4 regions of the Neobacillus sp. BP17 genome follow, and region 4 is predicted to be linked to each of the others. Evidence: riboswitches for the same ligand, from Rfam matches in the RefSeq annotation. Region 4 holds a riboswitch; each other region holds the start of a gene.
What was found. A riboswitch is a leader RNA that binds a small molecule or an ion and turns the genes downstream of it on or off. The one in region 4 is predicted to bind cyclic di-GMP.
Positions count from the first base shown of each region.

Region 1 (3,570 bases), 2.2 Mb from region 4:
GACGCTTGTTCAGCACTATAATTAGAGATTCCAACATATAACGCCTTGCCTTGACGAACAATAGAATCTAATGCCCCTATGGTTTCCTCAAGTGGTGTATTGGGATCTGGACGGTGGGAATAAAAAATATCAACATAATCAAGTCCCATTCGTTTTAGACTTTGATCTAGACTAGATATCAAGTATTTTCTTGAGCCCCAATCCCCGTATGGACCCGGCCACATCGTATAGCCCGCTTTTGAAGATATGATCATTTCATCACGGTATGGAGCAAAGTCTGTTTTTAAGATTCTACCAAACATTTCTTCAGCCGAACCTGGCGGCGGACCATAATTGTTGGCCAAATCAAAGTGGGTAATGCCTAAATCAAACGCTCTTTTCAGCATTGCCTGTCCATTTTCATATGTATCCACACCGCCAAAGTTGTGCCAAAGTCCAAGTGAAACGGCCGGTAGTAATAACCCTGAACGGCCACTCCGATTATACTTCATTGATTCATAACGATTTTCTGCAGCTTGGTAAACCATGTGGGGTTCCCTCATTTCTATTCACTTTTTGATAAAACTAACACCCAAACTATACCATATCAAATTAATTTTCAGTCAATTCGGGTTCTATATTTGAGTAATAAATAAAATTTCTGATAAAATAAACAGACTACATTTTTCGAGGAGCCAAAAAAATGACAAACAACCAAACATTTATCGGTTATATAGGAACATACACCAAGGGCGGCAGCGAAGGAATCTACACGTTTAAACTAAATTCGGACAAGAAAAGAATCGAAGATATTCAAGTTGCAGCTGCACAGTTAGAGAATCCAACTTATGTCACGATCAGTAAGGACAATCGATACCTCTATTCTGTGGTTAAAGAAGGAGAAAATGGAGGAGTAGTTGCTTATTCCATAAACAGGGAAGGCGGATTAACCGAGCTCAATCGTCAGTTACTTCAGGGCTCATCACCTTGTCATGTGAGTGTTGACAGTAACAACCGTTATGCATTCAGTGCCAATTATCATAAAGGATCGGTAGAATCTTATTTAATTAACCAGGAAGATGGCACGATTCAACCAGCCGCATCGATTATAAAACATGAAGGTTCTGGTCCAGACCCAAGACAAGAGAAACCGCATACCCATTATGCCGGCATCACCCCTGATGAGAATTATCTAGCAGTGGTTGAATTGGGTATTGATGCTTTAATTACTTATGCAGTCAACAGTGATGGGACACTTTCAAAAGCGCACTTTCTCCCATTAAAAGCTGGAAGCGGACCAAGACATTTAGTTTTCCATCCAAACCAAAAATATGCATATATCATGACAGAGTTTAGTTCGGAAGTGATTGTTTTATCCTATCATTCGGAAAATGGTCATTTTACAGAAAAACAATATATTTCTACGCTTCCTGAAGATTTCAACGAGAATAATCAAGGCAGCGCCATTCATATTTCATCTGATGGACAGTTTGTTTACGCGGGTAATCGTGGCCATAACAGTATTGCTGTTTTCCGTGTAGACCAAGAAACGGGAGAACTTAGCTTTGTTGATCGCACCTCCACTGAAGGTGATTGGCCGAGAGATTTTATGTTCGACCCAACAGAGAAATTCATTGTGGCGTCGAACCAAGAGTCCAGTAACCTTGTCTTGTTTTCACGAGATGAAAACACAGGAAAACTTGCATTGATTCAGGCTGATATCGAGGTTCCGTATCCGGTTTGTGTGAAGTTTTTAAATTATTAAAATTAAAAAAACAGCTTAACAAATTGCTCATTAATTTGTTAAGCTGTTTTTTAAATCAATTGAATATTGCGAAAATTAAACACTCAATTACCCCTCTTATTAATTATATTCCGGTTCAATAGTCTTTAATCCAAGGGAGCGATTTAGGAAATCCCTAATTTCATCAATAGAGAGTCCTATCTTTTTAGCTTCATTAATAAGATCTAACCATTCTGTATCAATATCTTGTTCAACGGTTAATGCAGACAAAATTAACCCTCCTAAAATGATTACTATTTTAGGTAACTCAGCCATCCTAGTTAAAAACCTTAGACCTGTAGCTTTGCGTCCCAATCTTTCGAAAGGTTTGCCTTTGTCATTCATAGTATTAAAGTATTAAATTATTATAGAATAAACTAATAGTACTATAGTCTTGATGGAAACTAAATGAAAATATTTCCAAAAATATCGACAGAATTTCGACAAAATTTATATAAACCAATTAATCGTAGTTTAGAAGTTTTAAAACACATTTCTCACATGTTACCTGACCTATTTCAATAAATTTAATTTTTTTAAGGGTCTTCCTATTAATAATCCGATCCTTGTTAAAGACTATACCGCATGCACAATGATTGGAATCCTTCACAATGTGAATCTTGTCTCTTTCTTTTATTAGTGGATATATCATGATTCCCCTTCTTTTCTAATTATTAGTTCCTAAAAAAGAACCCCCCTTGTTCATTATAAAGAAATTGTAGAATTTTGTAAACGGAGAGGAGTTAATTTTACCCAGAGAAATTTCATTCACCTATAATACGAAAGTGGTACATTATTGGATTATTTTAATGTGAATATCCCCGTTTGTTCTTTAAAAGGAACAATGGTAAAATGTAGATTAAGAAATAATAGTTAGTTAGGAGCAAGTATTTTGGATCATCAACCGATACAAGGTAGCTGTAGAATCGATAAGAAAAGAAAGACACAGAAACGATTTCTTTTCATAAAAGTCCTATTGATTATTTTATGGGGCCTATTTTTGTTGGTAAATACCTGGACTGAGAGTATAGAGCGACTAATATATTTACATTCTTTTGGATTAAAGTGGGTTTCAAATCCTGATTTTTTGTCTTTTTTTTATTTTAATGATTTAACTTTGATTCATCCTGAATTTATTAAAATTAAATTAGGACATTTTGTTGGTTTTGCGATCATGGATTTTCTTCTCTTCAATCTAATAAGAAGTCACAAATATTCTATTGGCATATCCATTATTTTTGCGTTTTTTACAGAATTCCTGCAATTGTTTTTTGGTAGAGATGGACGGTTTTACGATTTAGTTATTGACTCATTCGGTATTGTATCGGTATTTTTTATATTAAAAATGCTAAATCGAGATAATAATAAGTAGGACGATTATTGGTAAGGGAGTGACTATTTGCCTTCAATGGATTTTTTGCAAGCTCAGGAAACTCTTAATTTCATGGAGTGGATCTTAAGAGCTGTAATTGGATTCTTCTTTATGCTCATTGTTGCTAAACTAATAGGACAGCGTGCGATTTCTCAATTAAGATTACTTGATTTCGTTATCGCCTTAGTTGTTGGTAATATTATTGCCCATCCATTATCAGATGAGCACCTTGGAATGAAGGGTGCAATGACAACAACCATCGTATTGGTGGTTCTTTATACTGGTGGTTTATTTATCAGTTTAAATTCAACCCGCATAGGAAAGTTTCTAGACCCCGATCCATTTCCTCTTATTAAAGAAGGAGAAATTCTTTATAAAGGGTTAAAGAAAGCAAGAATTTCAATTGATTATTTATTAGCAGAGTTGAGAAAAGAAA
Region 1 covers NZ_CM184198.1:4,716,970-4,720,539, forward strand. Annotated here, with positions in the region: gene mgrA (L-glyceraldehyde 3-phosphate reductase) at 1-527, opposite strand, end outside; gene AC4QJR_RS23055 (lactonase family protein) at 683-1,744, shown strand; gene AC4QJR_RS23060 (anti-repressor SinI family protein) at 1,844-1,993, opposite strand; cyclic di-GMP riboswitch class I at 2,022-2,105, opposite strand; gene AC4QJR_RS23065 (VanZ family protein) at 2,655-3,134, shown strand; gene AC4QJR_RS23070 (DUF421 domain-containing protein) at 3,171-3,570, shown strand, end outside.
Region 1: linked by a shared signal. The riboswitch ahead of AC4QJR_RS23060 (anti-repressor SinI family protein) and the one ahead of AC4QJR_RS05340 (anti-repressor SinI family protein) in region 4 are both predicted to bind cyclic di-GMP.

Region 2 (3,570 bases), 350 kb from region 4:
CAGGTTCCAGTGTCATTCCATCTGATAAAATGGAGATAACCTCTTCAATCGGAAAAATAAAGTTCTTAGTATTTGAATTCTGTCTTAATTCTCCGTTTACTTTCGTTTCGATATTTAGGGAATTCGGATTATCGATAGAACTTTTATGAACAATGCAAGGTCCCATCGGACAGGTTGTGTCAAGGCTTTTGCCGATGAAAAACTGCTTGTGCCTCGATTGCAAATCTCGTGCGGTTACATCATTAATAATGGTATAGCCAAAAATGTAATCCAATGCCTCATCTTTTTTTATTGCCCGCCCCTTTTTACCAATGATGACGGCAAGCTCGCCTTCATAATCAAGTTGAGCCGTTATATTTTTGTGATTTAGGACCATTTCATTAGGCCCAATAACTGTTGTTGGTGCTTTTGTAAAGACCATAATATGTTCAGGGATATCGGCCTCACTCCCCATTTCAATCGCATGTTCTGCGTAATTTTTCCCTACACAAAAAATATTCTTACTCGGTCTCGGAATAGGAGCAAGCAAAGTTACCTGTTCAATTGGGACGTAAAAAGATGAAGTTTGTCCGCAATTAGTAACCCAATCAAGAACCTCTTTCACCTTTTCAATAAAGAGATCTCCTAAGTCGATACATTTAAGCAGGGAAGGAGGAAAACTTCTTATGCCCATTCTTTCTTCTTCAGCAAGGTTTAACAAAAGGACTGCGGCCTCAGTTTGGTCAAGCAATCCAACGAACAATTCATTGTTATATTCTACTGTCACAAATTTCACTCTTTTTCACCTCAATATGATTGTCTCACAATTAATATATTAAAAGAAATAACTCCCTCGAACAAATTTAGTGAACAAGAAAAAGCCGAACCCTATTTAAAGGAAATTCAGCCCCTAACCATTCATAAATTTAATGCCTCTTATTACCTGAGATTATTTAAACAATGACGCTGGAATATGAATCCCTGATGCCTCTAGGCGATCATAAAATTTGGGGCGGACACCAGTCGGTATAAGTTGTCCAATAATTTTCCCCTCAGAATTAATTCCTTTTTGTTTAAAGGAAAAGATGTCTTGCAGAACGATATTTTCTCCTTCCATTCCTTGAACTTCAGTAATATTGATAATTTTCCTTGTTCCATCCATTAAACGAGTTTGCTGGATAATCACATCGATTGCTCCTGCAATTTGCTCTCGAATGTCTTTAATAGAATTATTCAATCCTGCTAAAAGGACCATGGTTTCCAAACGGCTAATCATATCCCTTGGACTATATGAGTGCCCTGTAGCAAGTGAACCATCATGGCCAGAATTCATTGCCTGAAGCATATCAAGCGCTTCTCCACCACGGATTTCTCCGATAATAACACGGTCAGGTCTCATTCGTAACGATTTCTTGAGAAGCTCTCGAATCGAAATGGCTCTTTTACCTTTTATTTCGGAAGGTCGAAGTTCTAGTGAGATTACATGACCCTGTCCCAACTGAATTTCGGCAGCATCCTCAACCGTTACGATTTTTTCTTCATCAGGTATAAAATTGGAAAGGGCATTCAGAGTGGTTGTTTTACCAGACCTCGTACCACCGCTAACAAACATATTCAAGCGGGCTTTCACGCATGCATCTAGAAAAAATGCCATTTCTTCTGTCACTGTCCCAAAGTTGATTAGATCTTCAATTTGGTAGGGATCCTTTGAAAATTTCCTGATTGTAATGGCTGGTCCATTTAATGCAAGGGGAGGAATGATGGCATTAACACGTAAGCCATTAGGCAGCCTAGCATCTACCATTGGCGAACTTTCATCGATTTTCCATCCAAGTGGGGCAAGAATTTTGTCTATCATTGTCTTGACATGTTCATTGTCACGGAATTGTACTGACGTTAATACCAATTTTCCTTTACGTTCACAGTACACCTGGTTAGGTCCATTTACCATAACCTCTGAAACATCTTCATCTAAAATAAGGGGATTTATGGGTCCAAAACAGGTTAAGTAGTCGATTAGTTTCCACCTCCATAAAATAGAGATAGTCCCGCCTTTACCAAAGGGGGGATAGAATTCATAGAATATCCATAGATACATAGAACAACTATGCAGACATGAATATCCATTATGAAACACCCTAATCTTTCGGTAACTGGCTGGCTTAGTGCAAATGCACCTTAGCCCCTATAGCTTTGCGTCACTGATTTTCATCAGGTTTGCCTTTATCGAGAAACAGTGTTTATTTCCGACTGATCTCTTACTCATATAATAGTCCCTTTCTAAACAACCGAAAACCCAACTTATTTATTATTTTCTGTACAAGCAAATAGGTAATTATAACTATTTCTAATCGATCGTTCTACAAATGAATATTAAAAATCGTATACGATTCTTGATTTCAATAATTTTGGGCGTATCAATCACATTACCTTTACCCATACATAGGATGTAGAAGATACTATGAAAAAAGGGTGTTGAAAATGCCAGCAATTGTTGGAGTTGCACAGGTCATTACGCTTGGCAGCAGTTCTGTTTTCCATATTGGCGATGTATATAAAATTATGCCATTTTCTACCGCAAAAACATTTTCTGGCGCTGGTTCCTTTAACACTGGGGAAAGCTTACAACTTCAAAATAATGTAAGTTCAACTAATACAAGTGATTCAGATGTTTACGATCAAGGGATTGCACTTAATGCTTAATGAATGGGTGATTTTAAATGAACTTTTATATCCAGCAGTCCATTCAGATTAATTTCATAAAAATTGGCGGGATTACCAATTCCTCAGTCTTACAAATAGGCAGTGCTGGGATTATTAAACCGATGGCTCATTTATATAATACTGGCGGATTTACTGGACCTGCACCACAAACAATCAAATCTTCAGGCTCTTTATTAGGGACACCATCAGTGCCCCTACAAGCCGCAGTAAGAAAACAGGATAAATAGGCCGCCGATCTTATGATAATCAATACGTTTATTGGAGAAATAATTGTGAGGTGATTACATGTATCAGGATTATTCCCAATATCTTCAATGGCTGCAGATGTGTATTCAAGCTCAGGAGCAAAGAATTCAGTCTTTAGAGAGCACTCTCCAAAAAATGCAAGCAGAAATCAAACAATTATATGAAAAACAGGCCATCCATGTAGACAAAATTGAGTATAAATTTGATCAACTAAAGGTAGAGACTCTTGAAGGTACGTTAAACATTGGTCTAAATCCATCCGAATTAGCAGGAATTGAAGACTTTGCCGTACAAAATCAATCCTTATCCACCCCAATATCACCAAAAGATCAAATGCAAAGATCAATGAAAATCGAGGAAGCCATTTATAGATATTTAGAATCGGATTTACCTCCTATGGTGGAAGCTACTCAGAGAGAATTGAACGTTCTGCCAAATGACGAGTATTTAGCATTCATAAAACAAGACATCATTAAACAGCTTCCGAGTAGGATAGAACATCATTTAAACACCCATCCTGCGGACAATCGCACGATTGCAGATGCCCCTTCAGATGATTTAATTATTGAAGCATTAAAGAAGGAAATACAAAACGGGGTAATGGTCTTTTTTAGTAATTTA
Region 2 covers NZ_CM184198.1:1,472,697-1,476,266, reverse strand. Annotated here, with positions in the region: gene AC4QJR_RS07040 (fumarylacetoacetate hydrolase family protein) at 1-775, opposite strand, end outside; gene AC4QJR_RS07035 (TadA family conjugal transfer-associated ATPase) at 929-2,077, opposite strand; cyclic di-GMP riboswitch class I at 2,125-2,211, opposite strand; gene AC4QJR_RS07030 (spore germination protein) at 2,461-2,682, shown strand; gene AC4QJR_RS07025 (spore germination protein GerPB) at 2,700-2,930, shown strand; gene gerPC (spore germination protein GerPC) at 2,989-3,570, shown strand, end outside.
Region 2: linked by a shared signal. The riboswitch ahead of AC4QJR_RS07035 (TadA family conjugal transfer-associated ATPase) and the one ahead of AC4QJR_RS05340 (anti-repressor SinI family protein) in region 4 are both predicted to bind cyclic di-GMP.

Region 3 (3,570 bases), 1.4 Mb from region 4:
GGAAGTGCTAAAACAGAGTAAATTATTTATCACACATGGTGGAATGAATAGTACCAATGAGGGTTTCTACTACGGAGTTCCGCTTATTGTAATCCCTCAAAGCGCGGATCAGCCGATTATTGCCGGGCAGGTGGCCAATCTCGGAGCTGGTACTACATTACCAGTGCAAGGCTTGACTGCAAATCAACTTCGTGATGCCGCAGATCATGTGTTAAATGAACCATCTTTCCATGAAGCTGCTTCAACTATAAGGGAATCGATTCAAAAATCAGGTGGATATCACCAAGCGGTTGATGAGATTTTTGCTTTTAAAAGAAAATACGTTATATAAATAAAGTTCACATTATTTTAGCTACATTAAATACTTAATGTAAAATGATAGGAGAGGAGTGATATCAAATGAAAGCACAAGTGATTAAAAAATTTGGTGATCCATCTGTTTTTGAGATGGCTAAGGTTCATAAGCCTGAGGCAATTCCTGGGCATGTTGTTATTCATGTAAAAGCAACAAGTGTAAATCCAATTGATACAAAAGTTCGGTCTGGAGTGGTATCTGCAATTGCACCAGAATTTCCAGCGATATTACACGGCGATGTAGCTGGAGTAGTTGTAGAGGTTGGAGACGGAGTATCAGAGTTCAAGATTGGTGATGAAGTCTTTGGTTGCGCAGGTGGTGTGAAAGGAACAGACGGTGCCCTAACTGAGTATATGCTTGCGGATGTGCAGCTTCTAGCTATTAAACCAAGAAATTTAACGATGGCACAAGCAGCGGCGCTTCCTCTCGTAACGATTACAGCATGGGAGTCACTTTATAATCGTGCGAATATTCAAAACGGCCAAACGGTCCTTATTCATGGAGCTACAGGCGGGGTAGGTCATGTCGCCATTCAACTAGCAAAGGTAGCTGGAGCAAAAGTATATACTACAGCTTCATCTGAGGAAAAATTAAACATTGGACAGCGTTTAGGTGCAGATGTGGCCATTAATTATCGAGAACAGTCAGTGGAGGAGTATGTAATAGAACATACAGATGGAAAAGGGTTTGACGTTGTGTTCGATACAGTCGGTGGCGAAAACCTAGATCGATCTTTCCAAGCTGCTGCCACTTACGGAACCGTATTATCCATCGCAGCACGCTCAACGCATGATTTGTCACCTCTGCATGCTAAGGCACTATCATTACATATTACCTTTATGATTTTAAAAATTATGAATAAGGAAAAAAGGCAGGAATATGGGAACATATTACGAAAAGTATCGAATCTTGTAGAGGAAGGGAAACTTCAGCCTTTAGTAGATGAAACGGTTTTTGATTTTGATCAAGTAAATGAAGCACATACTTTTTTGGAATCTAATAAAGCAATTGGAAAGATTGTATTGATAAATAAATGGTAAAATTGTTTTTTTTCTAGAATAAGATTTGATTCTAATTGAAGAGCATTACTGGATTTTTGTTGATAGCAGACTCAAAAAAGCAATAAAATAGTGTAAATGTCTGTGTTAATAAAGATTATGGGAGAAACTAGTTAAAATAATGAAGGTATATAAGTTAAAGAATAACTTTAAAGGTTTAAAAAAGGGAACACAATTCTATTTGATTGCTGAATCTGAATTTATTGGAGTAAAAGATTTTGTTTTAAGAACGGAAGACTTAGCTGTCAGGATTTCAATATATGAAAGGGAACTTCATAAAAATTTTATTTTATTTAAATATGGTTGAAGGGTTTAAACAGTCAATTCTATTTTAAATTTCTACTAGTTTAAATTAGTCTAATGAGGCTCACTTTAAAAGGTCGTTGAAGGAAAAAGGATGCTATAACGGAAAAATCAGAGCTGCCAATTTTGGCAGCTCTTCTAACAACATCCATCATATTAAGAATCAAAAAAAGTTCCATTCAAGGCCATTGTAATATTACTGGTTAACACTCTTTTTGTTATTAGAGAGATGCCAAGTAAAGAAGTGTTTAATCTTCTCCTCTTTTTTCAGAACTTCGCAAAAAACTTCCGCTGCATATTGATTAAAGAACGAACAAACCATTCCTTCTTTTTGTCCACAGCAACTATAAAACGAAAATCTTTTAAATTTTAAATTACTAAAATGATGATACATTTCATAGTTAATATATCCGTTTGGATAAAGATCAACAATTAAATGAAAGTAAGGAAAGGCATTCTTCACCTCAGGCTCTAAGTCCATTTTATCCCAATTTAATTTCACATCAATAAGAAGGCGAATACAATCGTCAAGTTCTTGAACTCCCCAGTCTTGATCTAGTATTGCATATTCCAAATTGATTTTTTTCATAATCTAGCCTCCTAAAATAAGTCCTATTTTAGGCAGCCCAGCCATCATAGTTTAAAACCTTAGACCCGTAGCTTTGCGTCCCAATCTTTCGAAAAGTTTGCCTTTATCTATAAACGATATGTAAATTATATTACAATTTTTTCAAAAATTACAAAATAAAGTTCTACAAATACCGACGTTTTATGAAAAAATTAGAAATCAATTCCCATTTCAAATATATTGTGAGTAGGTGGAAGAAGGGATTCTTGCCAGTAAATCGAATATTTAATTGTCGGAATATTAAAAATGAATGGTGGTGGTTGTATGTCTTCTCCTAGATCTAGGTTTGAAATGATTAATGGAATGGAAGTTCATTTTACAGAATGGGGAGATCCACAGAAACCAGCTGTGGTTTGTTGGCACGGTTTAACTCGAAATGGGCGAGACTTTGATACTTTAGCCCGCCATCTATCCCAAAACTACTATATCCTTTGTCCGGATACAATTGGGCGGGGATTGAGCCAATGGAGTTCTTCCCCCGAAAAGGACTATTGTTTTGAAAACTACAGTAACCTGGCGATTCAATTATTGGACCATTTAGGAATCGAACGGGTCCGATGGGTTGGGACCTCAATGGGTGGAGCCATTGGAATGCGTATTGCTGGAACGCTTAATCATCAGAACCGGATTTCACATTTAGTTTTAAATGACATTGGAGCAGGTGCTTCTGAAAATGCTGTTCAGGATATTGAAGGCATTAAACGAATTATTAGCTATGTAGGGAATCCACCGCAATTTAAAACCTTTAGTGAATTAAAGAAGTATTATCAAACCATTTATACCACATTTGGTCTTTCGAATGAAGAGGAGTGGAATGATTTTACCCAATACTCATGTAGAAGAAGCGATGAGGGTGGAATGAGTCCTGATTATGATCCAAACATTGCTTTGCAATTTCAGCACACAGAAGATCTAAACTTATGGAACTACTGGGAAGCAATTCAATCAAAAATATTACTCATTCGAGGAGAAATTTCCGACGTTCTTCCTCTTGATGTTGCGGAAAAAATGAAGCAAAAACCAAACTGTCAAATGGTAACGATTCCAAAACTTGGTCATGCCCCAGCTTTAAATACGGAAGAGCAAATTAGCCTTATTGAGAATTTTCTTCGGTAAATTGAAAGTTAATCTATTGAATTAGGGATGGATACCTAGGATGTGGCTAGGCAAGGTTTAGTTTAAGTATTTTCAATCTAAAAAGCCGAGCATTTTATTTTGAATTGGGA
Region 3 covers NZ_CM184198.1:2,519,753-2,523,322, forward strand. Annotated here, with positions in the region: gene AC4QJR_RS12165 (macrolide family glycosyltransferase) at 1-331, shown strand, start outside; gene AC4QJR_RS12170 (zinc-dependent alcohol dehydrogenase family protein) at 400-1,395, shown strand; gene AC4QJR_RS12175 (hypothetical protein) at 1,913-2,305, opposite strand; cyclic di-GMP riboswitch class I at 2,334-2,417, opposite strand; gene AC4QJR_RS12180 (alpha/beta fold hydrolase) at 2,609-3,460, shown strand.
Region 3: linked by a shared signal. The riboswitch ahead of AC4QJR_RS12175 (hypothetical protein) and the one ahead of AC4QJR_RS05340 (anti-repressor SinI family protein) in region 4 are both predicted to bind cyclic di-GMP.

Region 4 (3,570 bases):
TTCGATTACCGACAACAGCCTGTTCAATCCCTTTATACAGTGCTTCCTTTGTTACTTTTAATAAACGCTCCGTTTCCTCTGACACGTCCCCAACTGCATAGGACCAGGCAGAATCAGCTAGCGCACCGTTGTAATTAACAACCATGTCTACCGTCACAATATCCCCTTCGCTTAAAGGTTCTTTCCGTGGAAAGCCGTGGCATATTTCGTCATTTATACTTGCACATGTCGCATATTCATAGCCCTTATAGCCTTTTTGTTCTGGAGTCGCACCTTTTTTCTTAAGAAATTCTTCCACAAAGGCATCAATTTCCCAAGTGGTAATACCTGGTTTAATCAATTTAGCTATTTCTTTATGACAGGCAGCTAGAATTTCCCCTGCCTTTTTCATTGCTTCTATTTCACGTTGTGATTTAAGGACAATCATTATTGTAGGGTCCCCTTCCTTTTTATTTATTTTTATGTATGCAAATCAAAATTGTTATTCGACTAAAAACATACCACTAATAAATTATAAAACATGCCGCAATAGGCAACACTTTTAATATAACTCTATCCTGATATTTTTTCAAAAATACTTTATCTATATTATTTCATAAAGTACATATTTTCCTTATTAATTTGTTCTTAATATGGTGCTTTCTTATTCTTTTTGATAGAATTAATGTAGAGTGAATAATAATTGGGTGTGAGACTAATGATTGGTGATCGCGTAAAAAAATTTCGCTTAGATAGAAAGATGTCACTTTCCGAACTTGCTGCTCAAGCAGGTGTGGCTAAATCTTATTTAAGTAACCTTGAAAATAACAAACAAGAGAATCCTTCTATAAAGTTTCTAGAAAAAATCGCTGTTGTTTTAAATATTCCTGTAGATCACTTGATACATGAAGAGATTAATAAAGAGGAACTAGATATTGATTGGATGAATCTAGTCAAGGACGCAATGAATTCGGGCGTTTCTAAGGAACAATTTCGAGATTTCCTTGAATTTAACAAATGGCGAATTAATCAAAATGATAAGTAGAAATAAAACAATCTTATTGAAAAAAAAAGCATTCTACAAAAAAGTTATTTTTGTGTAGAATGCTTTTTTTGTACTGCCATGTGTGTCTTATCATCTCTCTGTGACCAAGAAATCACGAACTGCTTCTATGGATAACCCTAAGTCCTTTGCTTCCAATATGAGTGCAATCCATTCCTGATCGATTACTTCAAATTCATTTTTCGTAATAACCACTTTACTCACTCCTAAAATACAGAATGTATTCCAGGTAGCCCGGCCATCCTAGCAAAAAACCTGCCTTAGACCCTCGGCTTTGCGTCCCTGCTTTTCAACAGGTTTGCCTTTTTCTGACATTTAATAAACCTTAAGTCACTGAATTCGATAGGACAATTTACTTAATCTTTATTGATATTATATCTAGTCCTATTTTAGTTGGTTGTTGTAATTTGTCGTATTGATTAAATTTTCACACAATTATTTATAACAAATTATACCATATTTCTACAAAAATATCCCAATTAAGACTTTTAATCTAAACACCATCTGTCAAAATAGTTAATTTTTGGAAAAAAGCTTGTTGTTTATTCCCTTCGTTAACCAAAACCAAAATACTTTTCCAACATATAACTTAAATATTTGTCTAAACCGTGAAAATTGGCATATAATGTAAACAATAAAATAATTTTCCGAATATTATTAATATTCTAGAGTAGGTGGTGATTTCATACAATGACCTTTATCCATGTGTTGAATTTTTCAATTCCGATTGCATTTATTGTGTTTGCAGGGTATTTTTTGGATCGCATATGCAAGCCAGACTCCACCAAACAAAAAGCTGGTGAAGATTGAATCTATTAAAAAGATTCCACTGTCATTCAGCTTTTTCTTTTTTGTGGAAGGAATTAAAAAAGTAATTATTTCACTCTGTTTCGGGAATGATACTTGCGTAGACGAAAGGAGTGTTGTAATTGGCACGTGGAGAACATTTTGAACATAAAAAGAAAAACCATCCAGGAAACTTCCCGGAAGGCAGTTTAACAGAAAAACATGCGAAAGAAGCAGTTGGTGACGAAGAATTCCTAGTTGTACGTGAAGCGTTTAAAAATCGTGTAGAAAACGAGGATGAGTATCGAGGAGATACTGCCCGCTTACTAAATGATCAGACAGAATAAAAGGCGTGAGCATCTCACGCCTTCTTTTTATGAAGAAATCATTTTTAGAATTGTCCCTTTTCAATCCTTAAGTTTCTAATAAATGGTGAAAAATCGATTGACTTAAGCCAATAAGCAGCTTTTTCAATATCCTTTGAGAATACCCTATCTTGTTTAATGGATGCTACCTGTTCGCGTGCCTTGTCGTAAAACAATCTAGTATTTGCAGCCATTTTATCAATCCCGCGAATCTCCACCGCCTGCATCGCACAAATCAGTTCAATTGCCACAACTCTTCGTGCATTCTGGATAATTTGATAGGCATGCCTTGATGCTATTGTACCCATACTTACATGGTCCTCCTGATTAGCAGAGGATGGGATGGAATCGACACTAGCTGGATGAGCAAGTGTTTTATTCTCTGATACCAGTGCTGCTGCCGCATATTGCATGATCATTGCCCCAGATTGCAAACCAGGTTGCGGACTAAGGAATGCTGGTAAATCATTCAACTGCGGATTAACCAATCTTTCAATCCGTCTTTCTGAAATATTCGCCAGTTCAGCCACGGCAATTTTCATAAAATCCATTGCAAAAGCAATCGGCTGTCCATGGAAATTTCCTCCAGAAATCACCTTTTCCCCATTATCAAAGATTAATGGATTATCCGTTGCCGCGTTCATTTCAATTTCTAATTTTTCTTTCACATAATCCAGAGCTTGCCACGATGCACCATGAACCTGTGGAATGCAGCGGAGAGAATAAGCATCTTGAACTCGTAACTCGCCCTGCTGTGTAGTTAATAAACTATCACTTAAATAAGCACGGATTCTTGCGGCTGTATCAATTTGTTGTTTATAACCCCTAGCAACATGAACTTCTTCCGCAAATGCATCAATAATTCCATTTAACCCTTCCATTGTCATAGCTGCAATTAGCTCACTTTCATGTGCTAGTTGTTCTGCCTCCAAATACCCGATCACACCCATAGCTGTCATCGCCTGTGTCCCGTTAATAAGGGCTAGACCTTCTTTGGCCTCCAAGGTTAAAGGCAAAATTCCCTCTTGTTGGAGTGCGTCAAAAGCCGCCATTTGCTTCCCTTTGTAAAATACCTCTCCCTCGCCAATTAAAACCAGTGCAAGATGAGAAAGCGGGGCTAAATCACCGCTTGCCCCCAGAGAGCCCTGCTGTGGGATAACAGGAATGATATCCAGATTTACTAACTCTAATAATTTTTCAATGACAACAGGTCTGACTCCTGAAAAACCCTTGAGGAGAGCGTTAGCTCGTAGAAGTACCATTGCTTTGGAAACTAATTCTGGAAAAGGTTCACCAACCCCGCATGCATGGGAGCGAATTAAATTAAGTTGGAGGTCCTGAACATCGTTTTTATCAATAAGGACGTCGCTGAACTTT
Region 4 covers NZ_CM184198.1:1,126,515-1,130,084, reverse strand. Annotated here, with positions in the region: gene map (type I methionyl aminopeptidase) at 1-427, opposite strand, end outside; gene AC4QJR_RS05345 (helix-turn-helix domain-containing protein) at 698-1,024, shown strand; gene AC4QJR_RS05340 (anti-repressor SinI family protein) at 1,115-1,237, opposite strand; cyclic di-GMP riboswitch class I at 1,268-1,355, opposite strand; gene AC4QJR_RS05335 (hypothetical protein) at 1,972-2,175, shown strand; gene hutH (histidine ammonia-lyase) at 2,220-3,570, opposite strand, start outside.